3 regions of the Sporosarcina sp. NPDC096371 genome follow, and region 1 is predicted to be linked to each of the others. Evidence: riboswitches for the same ligand, from Rfam matches in the RefSeq annotation. Region 1 holds a riboswitch; each other region holds the start of a gene.
What was found. A riboswitch is a leader RNA that binds a small molecule or an ion and turns the genes downstream of it on or off. The one in region 1 is predicted to bind S-adenosylmethionine.
Positions count from the first base shown of each region.

Region 2: another riboswitch for S-adenosylmethionine. It lies ahead of metA (homoserine O-acetyltransferase MetA); the one in region 1 lies ahead of ACIQ0H_RS20680 (methionine biosynthesis PLP-dependent protein).
Region 3: another riboswitch for S-adenosylmethionine. It lies ahead of metH (methionine synthase); the one in region 1 lies ahead of ACIQ0H_RS20680 (methionine biosynthesis PLP-dependent protein).

Region 1 covers NZ_JBIWFE010000012.1:51,809-55,088, reverse strand. The annotation lists gene ACIQ0H_RS20690 (ABC transporter ATP-binding protein) at 157-888, shown strand; gene ACIQ0H_RS20685 (ABC transporter permease) at 885-1,640, shown strand; SAM riboswitch class I at 1,717-1,823, shown strand; gene ACIQ0H_RS20680 (methionine biosynthesis PLP-dependent protein) at 1,918-3,039, shown strand; gene metC (cystathionine beta-lyase) at 3,036-3,280, shown strand, end outside.
Region 2 covers NZ_JBIWFE010000003.1:195,869-199,148, reverse strand. The annotation lists gene ACIQ0H_RS09670 (GNAT family N-acetyltransferase) at 1-344, opposite strand, end outside; gene ACIQ0H_RS09665 (hypothetical protein) at 444-1,160, opposite strand; gene metA (homoserine O-acetyltransferase MetA) at 1,221-2,129, opposite strand; SAM riboswitch class I at 2,231-2,338, opposite strand; gene ACIQ0H_RS09655 (hypothetical protein) at 2,660-2,839, shown strand; gene ACIQ0H_RS09650 (PP2C family serine/threonine-protein phosphatase) at 2,924-3,280, opposite strand, start outside.
Region 3 covers NZ_JBIWFE010000004.1:217,482-220,761, reverse strand. The annotation lists gene metH (methionine synthase) at 1-1,249, opposite strand, end outside; SAM riboswitch class I at 1,347-1,454, opposite strand; gene ACIQ0H_RS12655 (histidine kinase) at 1,632-1,814, shown strand; gene ACIQ0H_RS12650 (biotin transporter BioY) at 1,950-2,540, shown strand; gene bioB (biotin synthase BioB) at 2,542-3,280, shown strand, end outside.

The DNA.
Region 1 (3,280 bases):
TGTATAGTTAATATTTTCATTGGTATAATTAGGTCCGTGCGATACTCGCATTCTTCCATTTATTCGAAACACTAACAGTCAATTTCTTAATTTTCACAATGTCATACAGGAAGACAATCAGCACAGTCCAATAACATAGAAATAAAGGAGAACCACATGCAAAATTTATATGAACCCGCCCTACACTTTCATAACGTTGATTACTCCGTCGATGACATAAATATTTTAAAAAAGATTACAGGCTCTTTTCCAAAAGGAAAAATTACAACGCTCGTTGGACCTTCTGGTGCTGGAAAAACGACAATGCTTAAATTATGCAATGGATTGATATCCCCTACCGCGGGCGATATTTTTATTGACGATGTGTCCGTTTTGGACTATGACCCTATCGAATTACGTCGGCACGTTGGCATCGCCCTGCAAAGCGCACCGATGATAAAAGGCACTGTTTTTCAAAATCTGGCTCTCCCTATGGAACTGCGAGGCCAACAATTGACCGAACAAGAAGCCATCCGCATTTTAGATGACGTAGGACTTGATAAGCATTTTTTACAGCAAAAAACGAATGATCTATCGGGTGGACAACGCCAAAAAGTATCGATTGCCCGTACGCTTATCAACCGTTCAAACATCTTATTATTAGACGAAATCACATCCGCTTTGGACCGGGCATCATTACGAGAAATCGAAGAGTTGATTGTCAAAATCAATCGGCAGTTCGGCGTGACAATTATCTGGATTACACATAATTTGGAGCAAGCACTGGCCATCGGTGATTACACGTGGGTGCTAAAGGATGGTCACGTCGTTGAAACCGGTGACAGCGATTTGCTAACATCATCGACAAATGAGTTCGTTAAGCGCTTTGTACAAGGAGAGATTGAATGAGCTATCTAACATTATCTATCACACTTATTTTTGTCATTATTCCTCTCCTTTTGTCCAAAACCTTAAGCTTAGGTTTAGAGAAAGATACAATTATCGCAACCATTCGCTCCATTATCCAACTACTTGCCGTCGGCTATATTTTGAAGTTTGTTTTTGACTCCGACAATTTTTTGTATATCTTTTTGATGGTGACGTTGATGATTGGCGCGGCTACACAAAACGCCCGCAAGAAAGGGAAAACGATTAAGGGGATTACGTGGAAAATCGCAGTGACTCTTATTGTCGTCGAAGTATTTACGCAAAGTATTTTACTTGGCTTCCATATCGTACCCGCTACTGCCCAGTACATCATTTCAATCAGTGGAATGATCGTCGGTAACTCAATGGTACTCGCAATATTATTCCTTAACCGGTTCACCGCAGAAGTGGATACACATCAGGAGGAAATGGAATTGATCCTATCACTGGGTGGAACGCCAAAGCAAGCCATTCATCGGCAACTGATGACAGCCATTAAATCGAGTATGATTCCAACCATTGAAAGTCAGAAAACAATCGGCTTGGTTCAGTTACCCGGGATGATGAGTGGTCAAATTATTGCAGGAGCAGACCCTATCCAAGCAGTCCAATTCCAATTGCTCATCATCTTCATGTTATTAACGACCGCCGCGGTGACCAGTGTATTACTTGGTTTCTTATCCTACCCAACTCTGTTTAATCAACGTATGCAGCTACTACGAGAAAGAAACTGAAAATCCTATCTTGTCTTTTTATTCATAACATGATAGAGTTGGATAACTTAATCTTTTCAAATAATTTCATATTGTATTCTTATCAAGAGAGACGGAGGGAATGGCCCGACGATGTCTCAGCAACCAGCCGAGTCAAGGTATGGTGCTAATTCCAATAGACGCTAGCCGTCTTGCAGATGAGAAGATTGACTTCATATTTTTGAGGGCCCTCTTCTACATAGAGGGCTCTTTTTAATTTCAATTACAATTTCAAATTCAACGACAAAGGATGATAACAATGATAAACATCAGCTTTGAAACACGATTAGTACAATTAGGAAATAACAGTGATCCGAAAACTGGCGCAGTGAACCCGCCCATTTATTTATCGACAGCCTACAAACATGACGGACTTGGTCAGTCGACTGGCTATGACTACTCACGTACGAAAAATCCCACTCGTTCCATTTTAGAAGAAGGGATTGCCAACTTAGAAGGCGGAGATGCAGGCTTTGCTTGTAGTTCGGGGATGGCTGCGGTGCAATTAGTGCTGTCGCTATTCCGTTCAGGTGATGAATTGATTGGACCAGAAGATATTTACGGTGGCACATACCGCATGCTCGATTATTATGCCGATGTCTACTCCATTACAACAACATACTCCGATTTCACAGACGTCCGTGAGACGGAGAAATTGATTACTGACAAGACAAAAGCGCTCTTCATTGAAACACCTACGAATCCGTTAATGCAGGAAACGGATATTGTTCAATATGCAGAGCTTGCTAAAAAACACGGCTTGTTGCTGATTGTCGACAACACATTTTTCACACCTTATTTCCAAAGACCTATCGAACTCGGCGCAGATATCGTTCTGCATAGCGCAACGAAGTACATTGGAGGACATAATGATGTATTAGCCGGCCTTGTGGTTGCTAAAGGTGAGGAACTTTGCGCAACACTTGGTTCCAACCATAACGCAATTGGTGCCGTTCTATCGCCTTTCGATTCATGGTTAATCGTTCGCGGATTAAAAACACTTCACTTGCGCATGAAGCAGCATGATGCAAACGCAAAAATCATTGTCGACTATTTAAACAATGAACCGCATGTGAAAGACGTGTTGTATCCAGGGAAAGGCGGCATGCTGTCCTTCCGCCTGAATGAAAGTGAGTGGGTTGGCGCATTCCTTGAAAATCTTCAACTCATTACATTTGCTGAAAGCCTTGGCGGAGTTGAAAGTTTCATCACTTATCCCGCGACGCAAACGCATGCGGACATTCCATTGGAAGAACGACTACGCCGTGGCGTTTGTAACAGCCTATTACGTTTTTCAGTTGGCGTCGAAGATCCAGAGGACTTAATTGCTGATTTAAAACAAGTATTTGCCACATTAAAAAGTGAGGTGCCCCAACTATGAGTTCACACGAAGAACGACTGGAAACGACCATCATCCACGCATCGACCCGTGGTGATTTCGAACAAAAAACGGGTGCCGTCAACGTCCCGATTTACTTATCTTCTACATTCCATCAGGAGAGTTTTGATACGTTTGGTCCTTATGACTACAGCCGTTCAGGAAATCCGACAAGGGATGCTTTAGAGAAGACGATTGCAGCTTTGGAGGGCGGCGCGAGAGGGCTAGCATTCGCTTCCGGCAT
Region 2 (3,280 bases), on a different contig from region 1:
CCACGTCCCCAATAATCTGGGTGAAAGATGTATCCAATTTCTCCTTCACGGTTAACCGTATCCCTGATAGTTATTTCTCCAGAGCCGATCATCGTAGCTGTCTCCTGTTCAAAAACTGCAAAGACAAAACGACTACGTGGTTGTCTCTTTGCATCTTGTAGTACTTCATCAATAAACATTAAAGACTCTTCTTCAGTGTTCGGCCCCCACGGTTGGTATTTACAGACACTTTCCATAGATGCATATTTATGTACATCGGGCCAATCACCCTTCACCATTTCCCTCAATTGAATTCGATTTTCAGATTGCTGTTCATCCATATACTCTATTCCTTTCTTATACATTTCCATAATTGCTTGAATGAACAAAGAAGCACAAAGTACATGATCTGTACGTAGTGCTTCTTTGTTGCTTCAACCATTTTCTTGCAGTTAATAACCATTTCAATCAGTTTTTTCTTGTTTCTCTTCCGACTTTGGATTCATCCAGAAGCGAGCCATAGGCTGTTCTGCGTTCGCCAATAGTTTTGCTAGATAAGCGGCTGTCATCGTATAGCTGTGTTCTAATTTCTCGGTTAAAACATTGGTGCGTTCATACAGTAGGCTACGGAGATGATCTAATTGCCTACCCATTTTCTCCGTCACGCCTTCTTGATTGACCAGTCTGCTAATAACATCTTTTTGGGCATTCTCTTGCCGTAAAATTAATTTAGCTAATTGTTGTTGTTGGTCCAACTGCCTAGTCATTTTTACCGCCATATTGTTCGTTGATTCGCTAATCGTATCCACTTGCATTTTGAATTCCTTGTCTACTGCATGTTTATCCTCCAATATCTGATGGAGTTCTTGCTGTTTCTTATCCAGCTTCGTCAACGATTTTGAGACATTTTTTTCAAATTGCCCATGTCGTGAATCATTGTCTTGCAGTTCTTTTACACGGTTACGAACGTTATTTAATTGATTCGACTGGTTCTTTGTTTGTTGTTTGAGGAGCATTTCCAGGTCGCTGATATGACGATTAAGTGAAGCATTCGCTTCCTGTTGCTCCTGCATCCATTCCGCTAACGTATCTATTTTAGAATGGCCTTGATTTTGCGCTACTATTGCTGCATCATTTTTAAAAACATCTGGGTGCTCATCACTATTCATAAACAACCCCATTTGCCCAACCTCCTCGTCATACTATCTTATGCAACTTGCGACAAGGTGGTCATTGAGCAGTTATGCCCATTCAAACGGTGTCTCTTGATAGACGTAATAATTCAACCAGTTGGAAAAGAGCAGGTGAGTATGGGAGCGCCATGTATTTAATGGTTCTTTGTTTGGATCGTTATTTGGAAAATAATTTTCTGGCATGTCAATATCGACACCTTTTTGGATATCACGTGCATACTCTTCCGCAAGTGTCGTGGCGTCATATTCAAAATGACCCGTAATCATAATGTGTTTAGCATCGTTAGAAATGATGATGAACGCACCAGCATCCTCAGACTTCGCCAGTAGATGCAAACGCTTATCATTTTCGATTTCTTCCACAGAAACAGCTGTGTAACGTGAATGTGGCGCTCTAAATTCATCATTAAACCCACGTGCCAAATCGATGGTTGGGTCTGATAGACGATGAGTAAAGACTCCTGAGCATTTCTTCGGCAAGGTAAATTTATCAATTCCATAATGGTGATACAATGCTGCCTGTGCGCCCCAACAAATATGTAAAACAGACGTCACATTTTCTTTAGTCCAGTCCATAATCTGTGTCATTTCATCCCAATAATTCACATCTTCAAACTGTAAATGCTCAATTGGCGCACCCGTAATGATCATGCCATCAAAACGTCGATGTTTGATATGTTCAAATGTAGTATAAAAATTGTCTAAGTGAGACTTGCTAACGTTTTTCGATTCATGCGTGGCCATATTCATAAACGTCACATTGACCTGCAACGGTGTATTGCCCAATAAGCGCAGAAGTTGCAATTCTGTGCGCTCTTTTTCCGGCATTAAATTCAAAATAATAATATTCAATGGTCGGATGTCTTGAGACGTTGCACGGTTCTCATCCATGACAAATATTTTTTCCTTTTTTAATAATTCCCCAGCCGGCAATCTTTCAGGTATGTTGATTGGCATAAGATTTCTCTCCCTTTTCAGTATATTATGTATGCATTTTAAGCATAAAAAAACCCTCTTTTCTATAGGATAAGAAAGGAGGATTTGCGTTACGCTCACAGTTCTTATCTCTCAAGAAAAAAATCTTGATGGAGGTAGCACCTTTCTGACAATGTCAGAGGTTGCTGAAGCTTCATCGGGCCATTTCCCTCAGCTTCTCTTGATAAGAATATTCAATTAGATTCCATTATACTATTAAACTTTTTATTGTAAACAGTCTTTTTATTTTCTCAGGGCGATATCGGCTATATTTTCCAACTAACTGCGAGGAGCTTACAACCATTTGCGCAAACTCTCCACCCAACTTAAAATCGCTTTTCGACAATACAAGAAGTTAACACCATTTTGACATGATCACCGTCATGATTATTTCTTTTCAAACAAACCTGTTAGTCCTATTTCCAATGTTTTTCATGCTTCTATCTCCGAATAGAACAACCATTTCAGAGCCATATTAACATGGTACTACATGTTGGAAAGGAGTTTTTTTCATGGGAAGAGACAACAAACAAGGTAGCACCAACAATTCGCGTTCGTTACCCCAAACACCGAAAAGGCAAAAGATTCAACCGGGAGATATGCAAGAGGAGATTGCTCGCGAGTTTGAGGAATTGAGCAGTCTTAGACCGAAGCGAGAGCGAATGAATCCAAACGAGCGGAAAAGAAAGTGAATCATTTTTTGCGTTGATAGCGCCTAACCTACCATGAAAAAAACGATACCCCGCGCAGCGAAATAGGCTGTGTGGGGTATTATTTCATCCCCTGTAATCACTCGGGATGCTCCCTTCCTTCTCTACATCCACAGGCCAGGAGATAATTGTTGTGCTATCCCATACATTTTGACTTTCAATCTCCATCAACATCTGTGAAATGCTTTCATCGAGTGCTTCTTTACTCAACGCTTCGACCAGATTTTGCGGATTCGCATAAGGTTCACCCGGACATTCTAGCAAACCATCTGTTGTCATGAAAATGAGATTTGTCCCTTTTCTCAATTCCCTTGTCCCAGATGAGTAGCATGGAACAGTTTTTTCAAATGTATTCACTTGCCCAATCCACTCGAAGAACTGTCTTTGATTCAGTTGAAATTGGTTGAGAGCAATTAGTTCTGG
Region 3 (3,280 bases), on a different contig from region 1:
CCTTTTCGTCCGTGGAATCAATGACGAGAGGCACTTTGACTTTTTTGACGACTTCTTTCATGAATTTCGTCACATCTTCTAGCTCGTCCCGATCCGGGTTCGCCAGACAAATATCAATGACGTGTGCACCGCCTTTTACTTGTGCGCGTGCAATTTCTGATGCTTCTTCAAATTTGCCATCTACGATAAGCTGTTTGAATTTGCGGGAACCGATAACGTTAGTCCGTTCGCCAATTAATAGAGGGCGCATGGAGTCGTCATATAATAGTGGCTCTATACCAGACACGGCATGCCCATGAACGCTTTCTGGACCTTGTCGTGGTTTTTTATCGGCTACGGCTTCACGGATTGCGCGAATATGTGCAGGCGTTGTTCCGCAACATCCACCTACTACGTTCAACCAGCCTTTGTCTGCAAACCCTTCTAACTTTTTGGAAAGGGATTCAGGTGATTCATGGTAATGACCTTCTTCGTCCGGTAGTCCAGCATTTGGGTAACAACTGACATAACTCGTTGCCAACTCTGAGAGTGAGCGCAGGTGATCCGTCATGAACTCCGGTCCTGTCGCACAGTTCAAGCCGACTGAGAGTGGTTTGATATGTTCGATTGAAATATAGAATGATTCGATACTCTGCCCTGCAAGGGTCGTCCCCATTGGTTCAATTGTTCCGGAAATCATCACGGGCAATTCCTGTCCTGTCTCTTCGAATGCGCGTTTGATGCCTAGTGTTCCGGCTTTGACATTCAGCATATCCTGGCTAGTTTCCATCAAAAGCAAATCGCAACCGCCTTCGATAAGTGCCTTCGCTTGTACATAAAAGTCATGTGTCAAACCGTCAAACGTAGCGCCGCCTGTGACGGATAATGTTTTGGTTGTAGGTCCCATTGCACCGGCAACAAAGCGAGGCCAATCAGATGTGGAAAAGTCTTCGGCACATTCTTTAGCAATTTGTGCTGCACGGAAGTTGATGTCATGTGCCTGATCGCCCAAATCGTAGTCATCGAGGACGATCGGCGTCCCTCCAAAGGTATTTGTTGAAATGATATCGGCACCAGCATCTAAATATTCACGGTGAATCCGGTTAAGGACGTCGGGTCTTGTGATGTTTAAATATTCGTTACAACCATCGTATTCTTCGCCACCGAAGTCTTCAGGAGACAGATTAGCATTTTGCAACATGGTCCCCATCGCACCATCCATAATGAGTATTCTTTTCTGTAGTTGTTCTTCAATAGGATGTTTTGACATAACTAATCACTCTCTTTCTTCGTATCGGTTTAGTAATCTGAAAAAATAAAAAAAGCCTTCATAGAAAGAAGGCTTTACGAGTATACGTATTTGTCCCTTCTCATCTTCAGGATCACAGATGGACCCCACTGGAATTAGCACCAGTCCTTTCGGCAGGTTGCTGAAGCTTCATAGGGCCAGTTCCCTCTGCTTCTCTTGATAAGAATAAATTATGTAGTTGAATTAACTAATAGAGGAGACGGATTGAAATACATCTCTTATTATTGGTTGAATAATTGAAATCATCATAACGTTATAATTGCCTTTCGTCAAGCTGTCCTTTGTAGAATGCTAGAATATGTATGGTAAGATGGGGGGAAATGACAAACAGAAGGTGAATAAGTTGAGAGCTTTTATGTATATTATTCCAATCATGATGATTGTTGGTACGGTTAGCATTATGATGCTAAACAAGAGTCATCAAGACGTGCCGCCCATGTCACGAATCTATATCACGTTAGGTGCGATGGCTGTTGGTGGGTTTCTTGCCTATTTTTTATTTCCAAAAGATGAAGAGAAAAAGTAATGAAATGAAATCGCTAGCGAATGTTGCTAGTGATTTTTTTATTTCAAAATATATAGGTTAACTACTTTGTTATTTAAGTTGACACATAATGAGTTATCTTTTATTCTATTAGAGTTAACATAAGGAGGGTATTCGATGACAACAGCTACAGTGAAAACGAAAAGTGGGATGAGTGCACTAAGTCTTGTCTATTGTGGGATGTTTGCTTCACTGATGATGATTGGGGCAAACATTACGGCCTTTGCACCTTTTCTGGTCGTTGGTAGTGTGCCGATTACATTGCAGACGTTTTTCGCTATCTTAGCAGGACTTATTTTAGGGAGCCGGTTAGGTGCCATTGCGATGACGGTCTATATGTTTATCGGACTTGCTGGAGCACCAGTCTTTGCAAAATTCAGCGGAGGTTTCGGCTCCATCATTAGCCCGACATTTGGATTTATAGTGTCATTCATTTTTGCAGCGTATATCGCGGGGAAGATTGTTGAAAAAAATAATAAGTTACATGGTTATATTATTGCGGCACTCGTTGCGATGGTTGTGAATTATGTTATCGGTACGAATTGGATGTACGCCGCGTATAAGCTGTGGGCTGCGGCGCCGGATGTTTTTACGTACAAAGTGGCGTGGTTATGGATGATACCGCCACTGCCGAAAGATCTATTATTGTCAGTACTCGCAGGGATGTTTGGACACCGTATGTACAAGTTGCTGAAAGTGAGGCGTTGACATGACGAAGTACGATGCTTTAGCAAAACGTGTACTCGAAGGACATATATTGACGGATGGCGAAGCACTTGCCATTTTAAACAGTCCTGATGAGGATTTGCTAGCACTCCTTCACGGAGCTTATACGATTCGGAAACATTACTATGGGAATAAAGTGAAACTCAATATGATCATGAATACGAAATCTGGCTTATGTCCCGAAAACTGCGGGTATTGCGCACAGTCAATCGTTTCGACAGCTCCAATTGAAAAGTATGCCATGATGAAAAAAGAAGAAATCGTGACAGGGGCGGCAAGAGCGGTGGAATTGAATGCAGGAACCTACTGTATTGTGGCGAGCGGTAGGGGCCCACTCAACCGAGAGCTTGAAATTGTGATCGATTCTGTGAAGGAAATCAAGGCGAAACATGAACATATGACTGTTTGTGCTTGCCTTGGACTATTGAAGCCAGAACAGGCATTACGGTTAAAAGAAGCAGGCGTTGACCGCTACAATCACAACATCAACACGTCAGCGGAACATCATGAAAGTATCACGACATCTCATACATATGAGGACCGCGTCAACACGGTCGACCTTGTGAAGCAGTCGGGTATCTCACCATGTTCAGGTGTCATCGTAGGCATGCGTGAAACGAAACAAGATGTCGTTTCAATGGCGCGCAGCTTACATGCAATGGATGCTGATTCGATTCCCGTTAACTTTCTACATGCGGTGGATGGGACGCCCCTCGGCGGTA